One region of the Paenibacillus sp. AK002 genome, then DNA from elsewhere that is predicted to be linked to it. Evidence: riboswitches for the same ligand, from Rfam matches in the RefSeq annotation. Region 1 holds a riboswitch; the other holds the start of a gene.
What was found. A riboswitch is a leader RNA that binds a small molecule or an ion and turns the genes downstream of it on or off. The one in region 1 is predicted to bind S-adenosylmethionine.
Positions count from the first base shown of each region.

Region 1 (7,065 bases):
TGGCCGGCTTGGCCGCCTTGGCCTCGCTGATTGCGTTCTGGAAGTACAAGCGGGACCGCCGGGATTTGATGGCTTACGTCATCGGAACCTCGATATTCGTCGTGGTACAAGCAATCATGGGTGCCCTCGCGGTGGTTAAACCTCAATCGGCGGCGATCATGGCGCTGCATTTTGGCTTCTCGCTGATTGCTTTTGCCAGCTCGGTCATGCTGGCTTTGGGCATGCGCCGAATCGAACAAGCGAAGGGGCCCGCTGACCTGGAGCGTTTGCCGCGGGTGGGCAAGGGCTTCCGCAATTTGGTCTGGGGCACGACTTTGTACAGCTACATCGTGGTGTATATCGGTGCATTCGTCAGCCATACGGATTCCCGGGAAGGCTGCTCCGGCTGGCCGTTGTGTAACGGAGAAGTGATACCGGAGCTGAGCGGAGGGGTCGGCATCGCCTTTATGCACCGCGTGGCCGCGCTTCTGCTGCTGATCGTGGTGGCGGTGATGGGGCATTTTGCATATTGGCGCAATCGCGATAACCGGGAGATCCAGATGCTGGGCATTTCGGCAACCGTGCTGTGCCTGCTGCAGGTGTTCAGCGGCGCCCTCATTATGGCTACGATGCATAACGAGGAAGTTTACGTATTCTCCGCACTGGGTCATACGCTGCTGATCTCGGCGCTGTTCGGCGTACTGTGTTATTTAAGCGTCCGGGTATGGCAGCTCAGCAAGCCGCTCGAAGCTGAAATACGGAAGGGCCACGACGTGCCCCGCGAAAAGATCGTATAAGGAAGAACGCCAATTAATCCGCAAAGATATTGAATATTCTATGGCATTCTTGCATGCAAAGTCCCCGGACCGGAGTTCGAGGGCTTTGTTGTATAGAAAGGTGCTGCCGGCAGCCGTATCGAAAAGGTTTGATAAGGCAACGAATTTGTTTATATTTAATAACACCGGAGAATCACAAGTCGCTCCATGCTATGGAGTTGTCTTCCCGTTTCGGGGGCATCCTAACAGGACGAGCCCAGATTGGCGCAGCAGATGATGACAGTCAAGGGGATGCCGAAGGGCCTGATGGCGATCCGGATGAGTTGCCCCCGCGCGAGGATATCGCCGTGAAGACGGCCGCTGAGCGCTGGAATGACTATATTGGCATTGGCACTATCGAGATCAAGAACCAAGATTAATCTGATGACGCGAGGGGGTACCGCCATGCTTCGAATGTTACTTGGGGAACAGCCCCGGCAGAACAACGGCCTGCTTGAGGAAGCCATCGAATCGATGGTTAAGACAACCCGGCTGCTGCAGAAGGAAATGGATAAAAATCAAGATCCGACGCATGATTTTCGCAAGCTGGAGATTTGGACCCGGGGACTGATCGTCTCCCTGGATGAGCTGGAGCAGAGCTGGAATGCGGCCAAGCATTTCAGTCAATCGGTCAAATCGGGTTACATCGATGATATGTCGATTCAGGAGCAAGGGGAATATCAACGATATGTGTATTTTTACAAAAACGGCTTCATCCGCGTATTCTCGATCCTTGACAAGCTGGGCACGGTGCTGAACGATTTGTTTGATCTGCATACCTCCAAGGTAAAGGCGCATTTTTCTTATTTTACGGTCCTGCGGCAGTTCAAATATCTTAAGGCCCACGGTGAGCTGGCTGAAGAGCTGGAAGCGATCAAGGATCGCTACAAAGCACCGCTGAACGCGCTCCGCAAAAGGCGCAATGCTGAAATTCACTACATGAACTCCGAGATGCAGGATGATTTGTGGCAGCGCCATCAAGGACTGTCCGACAAAATCGAGCTGGAGGATATCGACAAGCACCTGGACGATCTCCAACAGGGCATCGATATGGTATGCCGCAGCCTGGCCGCCTCGTATAAATATACGAACAAGCTGTGGACTGAAAATGGTGTGCGGGCTTAGGCACAAAATCGCCATGAAATTCCTTTTGACAAAAGCCTGAAAAGAATCTATACTAACTATTGCATTCATTACATGTTATCAAATCAGATCAATTTAATCGGAAAAATTTCATATCGATGTTTTCTTATCGAGAGAGGCGGAGGGACAGGCCCGATGAAGCCCGGCAACCGACTTCTTGCGTACCATTGCTTAATGCGATGACGCTTGAAGTGACATGGTGCTAATTCCTTCAAAGCTATGGGATACCTTCAGCTTTGACAGATGAGAAAAGGCGTTGACTTTTACGTAAAGAGGGCCCTTTTTGATTCTACAAAAAGAGGCTCTTTTCTTTTGGGTAAATAGATATGAAGCTAAGGAAAAAGGAGGATTATCGGATTGATTGAGCTCAAGCAATTGACGAAGCAGTACGGAAAAGCCGGGTCATTAACAACTGCGTTGTCCGAATTGGATTTGTCGATTGAAAAAGGAGAAATTTTCGGAGTGATCGGACACTCCGGTGCAGGGAAAAGTACATTGATCCGCTGCATCAATTTACTGGAGCGTCCCACCTCGGGCGAGGTGTGGGTGAACGGCAAAAATTTGACGTCGCTCGGCAAGAAGCAGCTTCAGGCGGAGCGCCGTAAAATCGGTATGATTTTTCAGCACTTTAACCTGCTGTCTTCCGCGACGGTGTACGATAACATTGCGTTTCCGCTGCGTCTGATCAAGACGCCGAAGGTCGAACTGGAGCGTAAAGTATCCGAGCTGCTGGCTTTGGTCGGCTTGGAGGCGCATCGCGACAAATACCCGTCCCAGCTGTCAGGGGGCCAGAAGCAGCGGGTGGGCATCGCCAGAGCGCTCGCGAGCGATCCGGAAGTGCTGCTGTGCGACGAGGCCACTTCGGCCCTTGACCCGCAAACGACGGATTCGATTCTGCGCCTGCTGCTGGACATTAACAAAAAGTTTCATCTGACGATCGTGCTGATTACCCATGAGATGCATGTCATTCAGAGCATATGCGACCGGGTCGCCGTTATTCATCAGGGCGGCATCGTAGAGCAAGGACCGGTAACGCAAGTGTTCCTGAAGCCGAAGCATGAAGTGACGCAGGAATTCATCCGCCAGGAGATGGACAGCGGCGAAGCGCTGCGGCTGGCTATGCAGGGTCAGGTAAACGGCCCCTCAAGAGCGGTTCAAATCACGTTCCTGGGATCGAAAACGTACGAATCGATCCTGTCGCATACCGTTCATGAGACGGGCGTGAATTTTGCGATTCTGCAGGGTACGATCTCTACGATCAAAGATACGCCTTACGGCCAGCTCATCGTCCGTTTCGAAGGGGAAGAGCGCTCGATTGAAGATACGATCCGGAAGCTGCTTGAACAAGGACTAGACGTGGAGGTGATTCATTGATGTTCGGACTTGATTTTACCCAGATCGACTGGAAAGAGATATGGACGGCAACATTGGATACCCTGCGGATGCTGGGAGCTTCGGCCTTGTTCAGCTTCATCATCGGACTGCCTGTCGGCGTGCTGCTCTACATGGCCGCAAGGTCCACGTCCGGGTTGGTACGCTTCGGCTACACGATTCTGTCGTTCATTGTAAACATTCTGCGCTCGGTTCCGTTCATCATCCTGATCGTGGCGATGATCCCGATTACGAAGTCGATCGTAGGCGTTTCGTACGGCGTGCTGGGCACCATTCCGCCGCTGGTGATCGGCGCTGCTCCATTCTTTGCAAGGCTCGTGGAAACGGCTTTGAATGAAGTGGATAAAGGCGTGATTGAGGCGGCTCATGCCATGGGCTCTTCGACAAGCCAAATCGTATGGAGGGTGCTCCTTCCGGAGGCGCGTCCGGGCCTGCTTGCCGGGATGACCATCACGATTGTAACCCTGGTATCTTACACCGCGATGTCCGGTCAAGTCGGGGGCGGCGGTTTAGGGGATTTGGCCATCAAGTATGGCTATTACCGTTATGAGACCGAGATCATGATTCTGGCTGTCGTGCTGATGATTGTCCTGGTCCAGCTGCTGCAGATGGCAGGAGATCGTCTGGTGCGGCATTTTACAAGAAAATAACGGATTGATGAGGCTTCAAGAAAGACAATATATAGATAATATATTTTTCGGAGGGAGAGTTTTAGAATGAAAAAATGGACATTGGCATTGATCAGCTTGACCTTGGTTACGGTGCTGGCTGCATGCGGCAGCAAGCCTGCGGATAACGCATCCGAGCCAGGGGGAACAACGGGAGGCGGCGGTCAAGAGACCGTAACCTTGAAAGTAGGGGCTTCGCCATCACCGCATGCCAAGATTCTCGAGCATATCAAACCTGCGCTTGAAAAAGAGGGCGTAAACCTGGAAATCGTAGAATTCACGGATTATGTGCTGCCGAATACGCAAGTGGATTCCAAAGAAATCGACGCGAATTTCTTCCAGCACAAGCCTTACCTGGATAACGAAATCAAAGAGCGCAAGCTGAACCTGGAGTCCGTGATCGCCGTGCACGTGGAGCCGCTGGGTGCGTACTCCAAAACCATTACATCTGTGGATGACCTGAAGGATGGAGCGGTTGTAGCCATTCCGAATGATCCTTCTAATGCTGGCCGTGCATTGACGCTGCTGTCCAAGAACGGCGTGATTAAGCTGAACGACGAAAGCAAGCTGGAAGCAACCGCCAAGGATATCGTGGAAAATCCGAAGAACCTGGAGTTCAAGGAAGTTGAAGCCGCCATGCTGCCGCGTATGCTGGATGAGCTGGATCTGGCTGTCATCAACACGAACTACGCGCTGGAAGCGGGACTGGACCCAACGAAGGATGCGCTCTTCATCGAAGACAAGGACAATCCTTATGCCAACCTGCTGGTAGCCCGTCCGGACAACAAGGACTCCGACGCCATCCAAAAACTGGCGAAAGCGCTGACTTCCGAGGACGTGAAAACTTTTATTGAAGAAGAGTATAAAGGTGCCGTCATCCCGGCATTCTAATTCGAGCAGTAAAGCTCGATATGTAGTATATGAATTCATCGTATATGTGAAGAAAGGGCATTATCCAAGAGACCCATTGGTCTTTGCGGATAGGCCCTTTTTTCTTTCTTTTTCTGTCGAATGGCCATTCCTGGTCGGAAGCAAGTTGTTCGGCCTTATCAAATCTTTTATACTGAAGGAAGGATATCCATCTGAGGAGGGAAAGCCTTGAAGGGAAAAGTGGCGCTGATTACAGGCAGTGCGACAGGTTTGGGAAAAATGACGGCAATGTCGTTAGCCCGGCAGGGATGTCATATAGCCATAAATTATGTGAACAGCAAGGATGAAGCGGAGGCGCTTTCCCGTGAAATCGAGGGGTTTGGCGTGAAATCCATCGCAATTAAAGCCGATATCGCCAGCGAGCCTGAGCTGTATTCATTGGTGGATCAGACGGAGGAGCGGCTGGGCAGCGTCGATATCCTGGTTAACAATGCTGGACCGTTCATCCGGGAACGCCGTCTGTTCTCGGAGTACAGCCGCGACGAAATCGTACATATGGTAAATGGCAATTTAACCGGCGTCATGCTGCTGGACCATCGCGTTCTGCCTGCCATGCGGGAGAAAAAATGGGGACGCATCATCCACTTTGGTTTCGGGCATGCCGGTGAAGCCCGCGCATGGCCTCAACGCTCCGCCTACGCGGCTGCGAAGGTGGGCCTGGTCTCCTTTACGAAGACGCTGGCCGTGGAAGAGGGGCCGTATGGGATCACCGTGAATATGATCTGTCCGGGGGATATCCGCGGTGCGAACAAAGAGAAAACCATCGATGAAGTATCCGGCATTCAGGACGGGTTGACTCCTCGCGGACGATCGGGCAGCGGTGAGGACGTCGCCAGGGTGATCGAATATTTATGCCTGGATAAATCGGATTTCATAACCGGCAATATTATGGATATATCCGGCGGGCTGGACCCGATTCGCCCGTTAATCAAGCCGGAATAAAACAACCCCACAAAGTGGAGTCTGTGCTTCGAAACTTATTCCAAATACTTTGCGGGGACCCATAACATATAATGCGATTCAAGAATTGCTAACGCTTCGGTGAAAACTTATACCTTCTCTCAAAAAAAGAGTCTTGGTCCCGCGAGGGAAACCAAGACTCTTTATAGTTAAAGAAGATTTAGAATACTTGAACTACTTCTTGGATGCCTTCTACTTCTTCAACCAGGGCGCGCTCGATCCCTGCTTTCAGAGTAATGGTGGAGCTTGGGCAGCTACCGCATGCACCCATCAATTTCAGCTTAACGATGCCGTCTTCAACGTCAACCAGTTCCACGTCACCGCCGTCGCGCTGCAGGAACGGACGAAGTTTATCAAGCACTTCAGCCACTTCATCATATACAGTGGTTTGCGTGTTTTCACTCATCTTGTTCAACTCCTTTCCTCCCTATATTATAGTACATAAACCGGCAAAATAAAATGCCAATCTTAAGGCAGGTCTAATAACAATGTCCATTATCATTGAGTTTTGCACAAGCAATTCCTATTTCGGCACGGATAAAGTGCTGCAGACGCTTGAAGGCAAGTACGATTGCCAGGTCATCGAATATGGCTGCCTGACCAGCTGCGGCCAGTGCTATTTGATGCCCTTCGCTTACGTGGATGGCGATTGGGTTGAAGCCCCTACGGCTGAAGAGCTGCTTGAGGTTGTCATCCGCAAGCTCGAAAGCTTTCGGGACGGTGAAGAGGAAAGCGCTCCTCGGCGTCCCTCCCCAGTAGAATCATAAGCGCCCGTAACCATCCGACTAGTAATGACGCTTGGATTTCCAGAGCACGCCGCTCTTTAATATCCTTGGTACCCGGCCCATGACCGACGTGCTGCCCATGAGTCCAAAGCCCGCATGTTTGCCGAGGGAACCCAGCGTTCCCTTCAGCTTCAGCGGAGATACCTTAGGCGTATCGTCGCGCCATAAAGCTTTCATGACATGTCCCACTTGCTCGGCCTGAGCCCCTGCCGCTTGCGCGCTCGGGACGAAGGGGAGGCTGGCGCAGTCGCCGATCACATATACCTCGGGATGGGACGGAACCTGATACCACTCGTTTAGCAGAATGCGTCCGCTGCGGTCTTTTGGCAGATCCAGATCCTGTACGACCTTTACGGGTTGAATGCCGGCGGTCCATACCGCCAGATCGGTTGC
Region 1 covers NZ_CP096377.1:5,977,030-5,984,094, reverse strand. Annotated here, with positions in the region: gene M1D70_RS26870 (COX15/CtaA family protein) at 1-776, shown strand, start outside; gene M1D70_RS26865 (hypothetical protein) at 968-1,174, shown strand; gene M1D70_RS26860 (Cthe_2314 family HEPN domain-containing protein) at 1,200-1,919, shown strand; SAM riboswitch class I at 2,041-2,187, shown strand; gene M1D70_RS26855 (methionine ABC transporter ATP-binding protein) at 2,295-3,311, shown strand; gene M1D70_RS26850 (methionine ABC transporter permease) at 3,311-3,979, shown strand; gene M1D70_RS26845 (MetQ/NlpA family ABC transporter substrate-binding protein) at 4,046-4,888, shown strand; gene M1D70_RS26840 (SDR family oxidoreductase) at 5,096-5,869, shown strand; gene M1D70_RS26835 (NifU family protein) at 6,048-6,293, opposite strand; gene M1D70_RS26830 (YuzB family protein) at 6,376-6,654, shown strand; gene M1D70_RS26825 (NAD(P)/FAD-dependent oxidoreductase) at 6,673-7,065, opposite strand, start outside.

Region 2 (7,065 bases), 370 kb from region 1:
ATTTCAGTGCCGTTCACGTCCTCGGTTTCCTGAATCTTCTGGAAAATCGTCTCATCCGGCAGAACATAGCCCTCGGAAGAGCCGGGTCTGCGATAAAAAGCACAGAAACGGCAGAATACGTCACATATGTTGGTATAGTTGATATTCCGGCCGATAACAAACGTCGTGATGGGATCCGGATGCAGGCGCTTGGTCATCACATCCGCCGCATGGCCAATCTTCTCGATCTCATCACTCTCAAAAAGGGTCACGGTATCTTCCAAATTTAAACGCTCACCGCGTAAAGCTTTATCCAATATACGGTTTACCGCACTCATTCTTGCAGCCTCCCTACTTAACACAAAATACAAATCACCAGTAAAACTTCGTCTTTCCCATCCTACCACATTCCGCCATTAAAAACGACATCCCGTCCGTGACAGGATGCCGAATTCTATGATTTGGCAAATCTTCAGATGAGGTTCATTGCTTCTTAAAAATCTTTAGTTGCTGGTAGAAAAGGCCTGGTCCAAATCGGCAATCAGGTCATCCACATCCTCCAGTCCGACCGAGAAGCGGAGCAAACCGTCGGTAATGCCGCGCTCATGCCGAACCTTCTCGCCCATGGCCGCATGGGACATCATCGCCGGATACGACAGGATGCTCTCCACTGCTCCCAGGCTGACGGCTACCAGCGGCAGCTTCACGCGGTTCAGCACCTGCTTCGCACGCTCGCCTGAGCCGACGTCAAAGGAGATGACCGCGCCGTAACCGCTCGACTGCTTCTCATGGACTTCCCGTCCCGGATGATTCAAGAGGCCGGGGTAATACACTTGCTCAATGTCGCTTCTCCCTTGCAGCCAGGCCGCCAGCTTGGCCGCGCTCTGCTCGGAGTGGGCCATCCGAGTGCTGAGCGTCTTCATGCCCCGCATAAGGAGCCAGGAATCCTGGACCCCAAGCACCGTGCCCAAACCATTTTGCAGCTGTTTCAACTGGTCTCCCAGCTCCTGGGTTCTGGCTACGGCGAGACCTGCCAGCACATCGCTGTGTCCCCCAAGGAATTTGGTTGCGCTGTGGATGACGATATCCACGCCGAACTCGATCGGGCGCTGATAGAACGGCGTCATGAACGTATTGTCCAGCAGGGTAAGCAGGCCTTGCTCCTTCGCCCAATCCGTGACGGCGCCGATGTCGGTAATTTTCAAGGTCGGGTTCGAAGGGGTTTCCATATAAACCGCTTTTGTATTCGGTTTGAGGGCCGCCTTCACCTGATCCAGATCGGTCATGTCGACGAAGGTGCTCTCGATGCCCATACGGCTCAGTATGCTGGTCAGCAGGCGGTAGGTTCCGCCGTATACATCCTCCGTCACGATCATGTGATCGCCCGCGGACAGCAGCATGAACGAGCTGGAGATCGCCGCCATGCCGGAAGCATAAGCGAAGCCGCGAACGCCTCCTTCCAAGAGGGCGATATAATCTTCCAGCGCCTGCCGCGTCGGATTGCCGGATCGGCTGTAATCGTGCAGCGGCGGGTTAAAGACGTCTTCATGATGAAACGTCGAGGCTTGATAGATCGGAACGCTTGAAGCGCCGGTTGCGCGATCGATTTCCCCGCCGAAATGCAATAGTTTCGTCTCGAAACGGAGTTCTTCATCGTGTCCGCGTTTTGCTGATACCTGCTTAGCTTGCGTTTCCAAGCCGGATGGACCTTTATCGATGCTCATGCTCCCGTGCTCCCTTCCACTTCTGCCATAGCCGCGCCCAGCGCAGCACCCAAATCCGCGATCAGGTCATCCGCATGCTCGATGCCGACCGAAAACCGGAGTAAGCGGTCGTCCACGCCGATCGCTTCCCGAATCTCAAGCGGGATGTCCGCATGGGTCTGGACCGCCGGGTATGTCATTAGGGACTCGACGCCTCCGAGGCTTTCTGCAAATGCAATCAGTTTGATGTGCCGCAGCACGGGCTCGACATAGCGGGCGTCCTTCACCTTGAAGGAGAAGATGCCCGTGTTGCCGCTGGATTGGCGATTCTGGATCTCATGCCCCGGATGATCCGGCAGAGCAGGGTAATACACCTCTCCGATCGCCGGGTGGGTTGTCAAAAAGCTTGCCACCGCAGTTGCATTCGATTCGTGCCGGTCCATGCGAAGCGCAAGCGTCTTCATACCCCTCATTAACTGATAGGAATCGGAAGGACTCAGCACCGCCCCGATGGAGTTATGAAGGAAGGCCATCTCCTCGGATAATTCTTTGCCCTTCGTCACGATGATGCCTGCCAGCACATCGTTATGCCCTCCCAGATACTTGGTGGCGCTATGTATGACGATATCCGCCCCAAGCTCGATGGGTCTCTGGAAATACGGGGTTAGCAGCGTATTATCCACGATGCTGATCAATTGATGGCGTCTTGCCCATGTACAGACGGCTTCGATATCCGTAATCATCATGAGCGGATTCGTCGGCGTTTCGATAAATACGGCCTTCGTGTTCGGTTGTCTGGATCCTTCCAGCGCATCCAAGTCGTTTGTATCCACGTAGGTCGCCGTTACCCCGAACTTGGACATGATCCGCTCCAGCAGCCGGTACGTCCCTCCGTACAGATCGAGCGATACAATCAGGTGATCGCCTTGACCGAACAGCGCAAAAATCGTCTGAAGGGCCGCCATGCCCGAGCTGCAGGCAAAGCCGGCGTCACCGGATTCCAGCTCGGCGCAGGCATCCTCTAGTACCGAACGGGTCGGATTCTTGGTGCGGGCATAATCAAACCCCGTGCTCTGGCCTAATTTAGGATGGCGGTATGCCGTAGCCTGATAAATCGGAAAATTCACTGCTCCCGTTACCGGTTCCTGCACCGATCCGATCTGTGCCAGCCGGCTCTCTATATTCAAAGGTTTCTTCTCCATCACAAACTCTCCTCCCGTACGCGGTTAAATTTGCGGACCGATATCATATGGCGTTTCCTGATATACATAGTAATTGAGCCAATTAGTGAATAATAAGTTTGCATGCGCGCGCCATATGGACGGAGGTGTTCTTGTTGGATCGTCGTTCGGATAATAGTTGCGCGGCAGCGCAATGTCCATGCCTTTGGCAACGTCCCGGTCATACTCCCATTTCAGGGAGTCCGCATCATACTCGGAATGCCCTGTGGCAAAAATCTGCTTGCCGTCCCGGCTGGATACCAAATAAATCCCTGCTTCCTCGGACTCGGACAGGATGACCAAATCGTCCACGCCTGCAATGTCTTCGCGCCGAACTTCCGTATGACGGGAATGCGGAACAAAGAACATTTCGTCAAATCCGCGGAGCAGCTTGGTACACGCTTCATTGATCGTATGCGGAAATACGCCAAAGCATTTTTCCTCGAGGCTGTATTTCGGCACGCCGTAATGATAATAAAGCCCGGCTTGCGATGCCCAGCAGATATGGAGCGTAGAGGTCACATGCGTCTTGGTCCATTCAAAAATTTCAGTAAGCTCATCCCAATAATTCACTTCTTCGAACTCCAGCTGCTCGACCGGAGCTCCAGTAATGATCATGCCGTCAAAACGACGGTTCTTCACTTCTTCAAAGGTTTTGTAAAATGATTTCAAATGCTCGGCCGACGTATTCTTCGATACGTGTGAGCTCGGGTGAAGAAGGACGACATCCACCTGGAGCGGGGAGTTGCCGATCAATCGCAGCAGCTGGGTCTCCGTCGTTTCCTTGGTTGGCATCAAATTGAGGATCGCAATCCGCAGCGGGCGGATATCCTGATGAAACGCATGACTCTCATCCATGACAAAAATGTTTTCTCCAGCCAGAACTTCCTTTGCCGGCAGGGCATCCGGAATTTTAATTGGCATCTGAGGCTCACTCCTTCGAAATATGAAATGATACATCCATAAAGCTGTGAGAAAGAGCGTTAGACTGTATAAACGCAAGAAGACCTTTCTCGAAGTAGAGAAAGGTCATCATATACGTATCACAATGCGCCTCTCTCATCTGTCAGGCTATACGACGGCTTATACAATCGTCGTATCTCCTGCAAGAATTAGCACCGTGCGATGTTGCCGCCGGTTGCCGGGTTTCATAGGGCTAGTCCCTCCACCTGCTCTTGATAAGATTTCGCTTTATTCAGTTGTTTGGAATTGTTTCGTAATTGATACCTACTTTAAATCATCCTCAATTTTTCGTCAAGAACCTTTTCATGAGTTTGTCACACTTCACCAAAGGTTTCCATACCCTATATCATGGCCCTTGGACAGCTCCGGATTTCACTTGAAAGGTCCTACACCCGGCGTTATACTAGACAAGACTGTTTAAAACCGAGTATGAAAGAGGTGACATGGAAGATGGACGGTGACCCGAGCCAGAAACTGGATGCACAAGACGCACAACCGCATAGGATCAAGATCAGCTTACCGGCAGAGGGCAGCGTTATTTTTCATGCGCTTTTTATCGTATTCTAACCTTCCTCGATTTATGCCCGTACACCGGTGGGCTGATATCCTGTGCCTTAACTGCTTGACTTAAGCAGCTTGGATTAGACAAAGGAGTGATATCAGATGAAAATCCGGTTGGTCGATTCGGGCGTTTTTACCCCTGTTGATGACATCGAAATGACGCTGACAGCTCCGGCCAGCGGCTTCTACTGGCTGGATGCGGACGTGGATGATTTAGCCGAACTGCAGCCCCTCTTCTCCCTGCATGATCTTGCCGTTGAGGATTGCCTCAGCGAAGAGGAGCAGCGTCCCAAAATTGAAATATACGAGAACCACTATTTTATCGTCGTGAACAGCATCCGGTTTGACGACGAAGAGATTTTCCTTCGGGCATTGAATGTTTTCCTGGGCAGGCATTTTATTATTACGGTGACCAAGCAAAAGATCCATGAGCTTCGCACCGTCAAACCGCTTCTCTGGGAGGATGAAGTCAGCACGCCTGACCGCTTCCTCTATCTCTTGATCGACCTCGTCACGGACAACTACTTCTCCGTAGGGGACCGAATAGAAGCGCGAATTGAAAAGCTGGAGGAAGACATTCTGATGCATACCAAAAAATCCCACCTCAGCGAGATCATCGGTCTGCGAAGCGAGATTCTTTGGTTGAAAAAGGTGCTTGGACCTCAGAAGGAAGTTATCAATACGCTCAACAAAAAAGATCTTCGGCTGATCGATGACCAGCTGCAGAAATACTTCAGCGATATCTATGAAAATGCCGTTAAAATTTCCGAAACGTTCGAGACCTATCGGGATCTCATGGGGAACCTTCGGGAAGCCTACCAATCCAGTATCGCCAATCGGGCCAATGAAATCATGCGCGTGTTTACCGCTATTACAACGATCTTTATTCCATTGACGCTGATTACGGGCATCTACGGCATGAACTTTGAGTATATGCCGGAACTTCATTGGAGATATTCCTATTATGTGGTTATCGGCATCATGGTTTTTGCCGGCGCGCTCATGTTTTATCTGTTCCGTAAAAAGGATTGGATATGAGACACCCTGGTCAAACGAGGAGAGTACTGGCCGGAACACAGCGGTTCATGCGAACCGCCGCAACTAAAACCTAATCTACAAGCACGGCGAATTAGCATCAGGACGGATCTCCCTGCAACGGGGAGAATCCGTCCTGACTTCGTTTTAGGCAGATTAACCGGCATTCGCTTTGCCGGGCTGATCCCGCCGAAAGCGGATCCGTATGAGACGAAGCCGTTCATACAGCCTTTCCGTCCCCCCCAGCTCTTCTGCTTCTGCGTTCTCGGCTTGTCCCTGTCCGTATACCCGCTGTAACACAGGTTTAAGAAACGTATCGCCCAACTCTTCAAACGCCTTCCATACGTTTTCCTGCTCCGCAGCCGTCATCATGTTCAATTCGACCTGGAGCAGCTGCTCCGTATCATAGCCTTCCTTCTCAAGCCCTTCCAATTCCTCGACCAAATCCCGACGCGACAGCGAGGTACGCGCTTCAAGCTCGGACAGCGAAGCGCCCTCGGCTATGCCAATCAGCATCGCACGGCGGGTTCGGAAGCGTTCAAGCTCCTGCTGATATCTCTGTTCCTTCTGTTTATACAGCCAGGACAAGAATTCCTCTTCCGGCAGCTGCGTATACACCCAATCCAGTGGAAACGTTGTGGTTCGCTCGGTTTTCGTCGTAATCTCCAGCCATTCCACCCCGTGCTCCGAAGCCTTGCTAACCCCGATTCCCGGAAGCTGCAGCAGCTCTTCCTCACTCTGGGGAACAAAGGCGCTGATCATGCGCAGCACCCGGTTGCTGGCAATGAAATAGGGCGCTTTTCTTCCGGATGCGGCCTTTCTCCTGCGCCAGGCGCACAGCTCCGTGTACAGCTCCTCCGATCCATACAGCTCGCTGTAACATTGCAGCTTCTGAGTGCCGAGATTCTTGCTCCCGGTCTCCCCCGGTTCATGGAATACCCCTTCGATTAGCGGGCGGAAGCCCTCTCCGAGCTTCTTCGCAAGCTGATGCCGATACACGCACAGCAGCTCATTCCATGAGTTGCCTTCATACCACTCGTCATCGGAAACTTCACCGTCCGGTTCCATATTCCGCCAGCCGAGCCTCCATCCTCCTTCTTCCTCGCCGATCCATACTTGAGCCGAACGGAGATGACCTGACTCATCCGCTCCGCTCATCCGATTCATGAACACAATTTGCATCCCTCGATAACCTCCCGTTTACGCAATCAGCATAAAGGCGGAACAACGCAAAAAAGCACCTCTCCTCCGCGCAGCGGCAAGAAAGGTGCTTCCTTCGTTCCATACATTATACTGTTGAAACTATAATACCATAATCTGTAATAGAATCCAATCCATTTTAAACTTTCCCTATATAAGAAATCAGGCTAAGCTTGAATGCTCTTGGTTTCATCCACTGCCAGCTTGGCCAATGCCAATGCGCCGCAGAGACCCGCATTATCGCCGAGCATCGGCGGAACGATGAATTGATCGATCCCGTCATGAAGGCTTGGATGCTGAACATATCCCGCCAGCAGCTCTTGAAGCTTCGTGCGGATCAGCGGGAACAGCTGCTCCTGCTTCATCACGCCTCCACCCATCACGATTCGCTGAGGGGACAAGAT
Region 2 covers NZ_CP096377.1:5,604,106-5,611,170, forward strand. Annotated here, with positions in the region: gene mqnC (cyclic dehypoxanthinyl futalosine synthase) at 1-317, opposite strand, end outside; gene M1D70_RS24980 (aminotransferase class I/II-fold pyridoxal phosphate-dependent enzyme) at 483-1,703, opposite strand; gene M1D70_RS24985 (PLP-dependent transferase) at 1,700-2,884, opposite strand; gene metA (homoserine O-acetyltransferase MetA) at 2,909-3,826, opposite strand; SAM riboswitch class I at 3,959-4,087, opposite strand; gene corA (magnesium/cobalt transporter CorA) at 4,529-5,464, shown strand; gene M1D70_RS25000 (HRDC domain-containing protein) at 5,618-6,643, opposite strand; gene M1D70_RS25005 (ROK family protein) at 6,829-7,065, opposite strand, start outside.
Region 2: linked by a shared signal. The riboswitch ahead of metA (homoserine O-acetyltransferase MetA) and the one ahead of M1D70_RS26855 (methionine ABC transporter ATP-binding protein) in region 1 are both predicted to bind S-adenosylmethionine.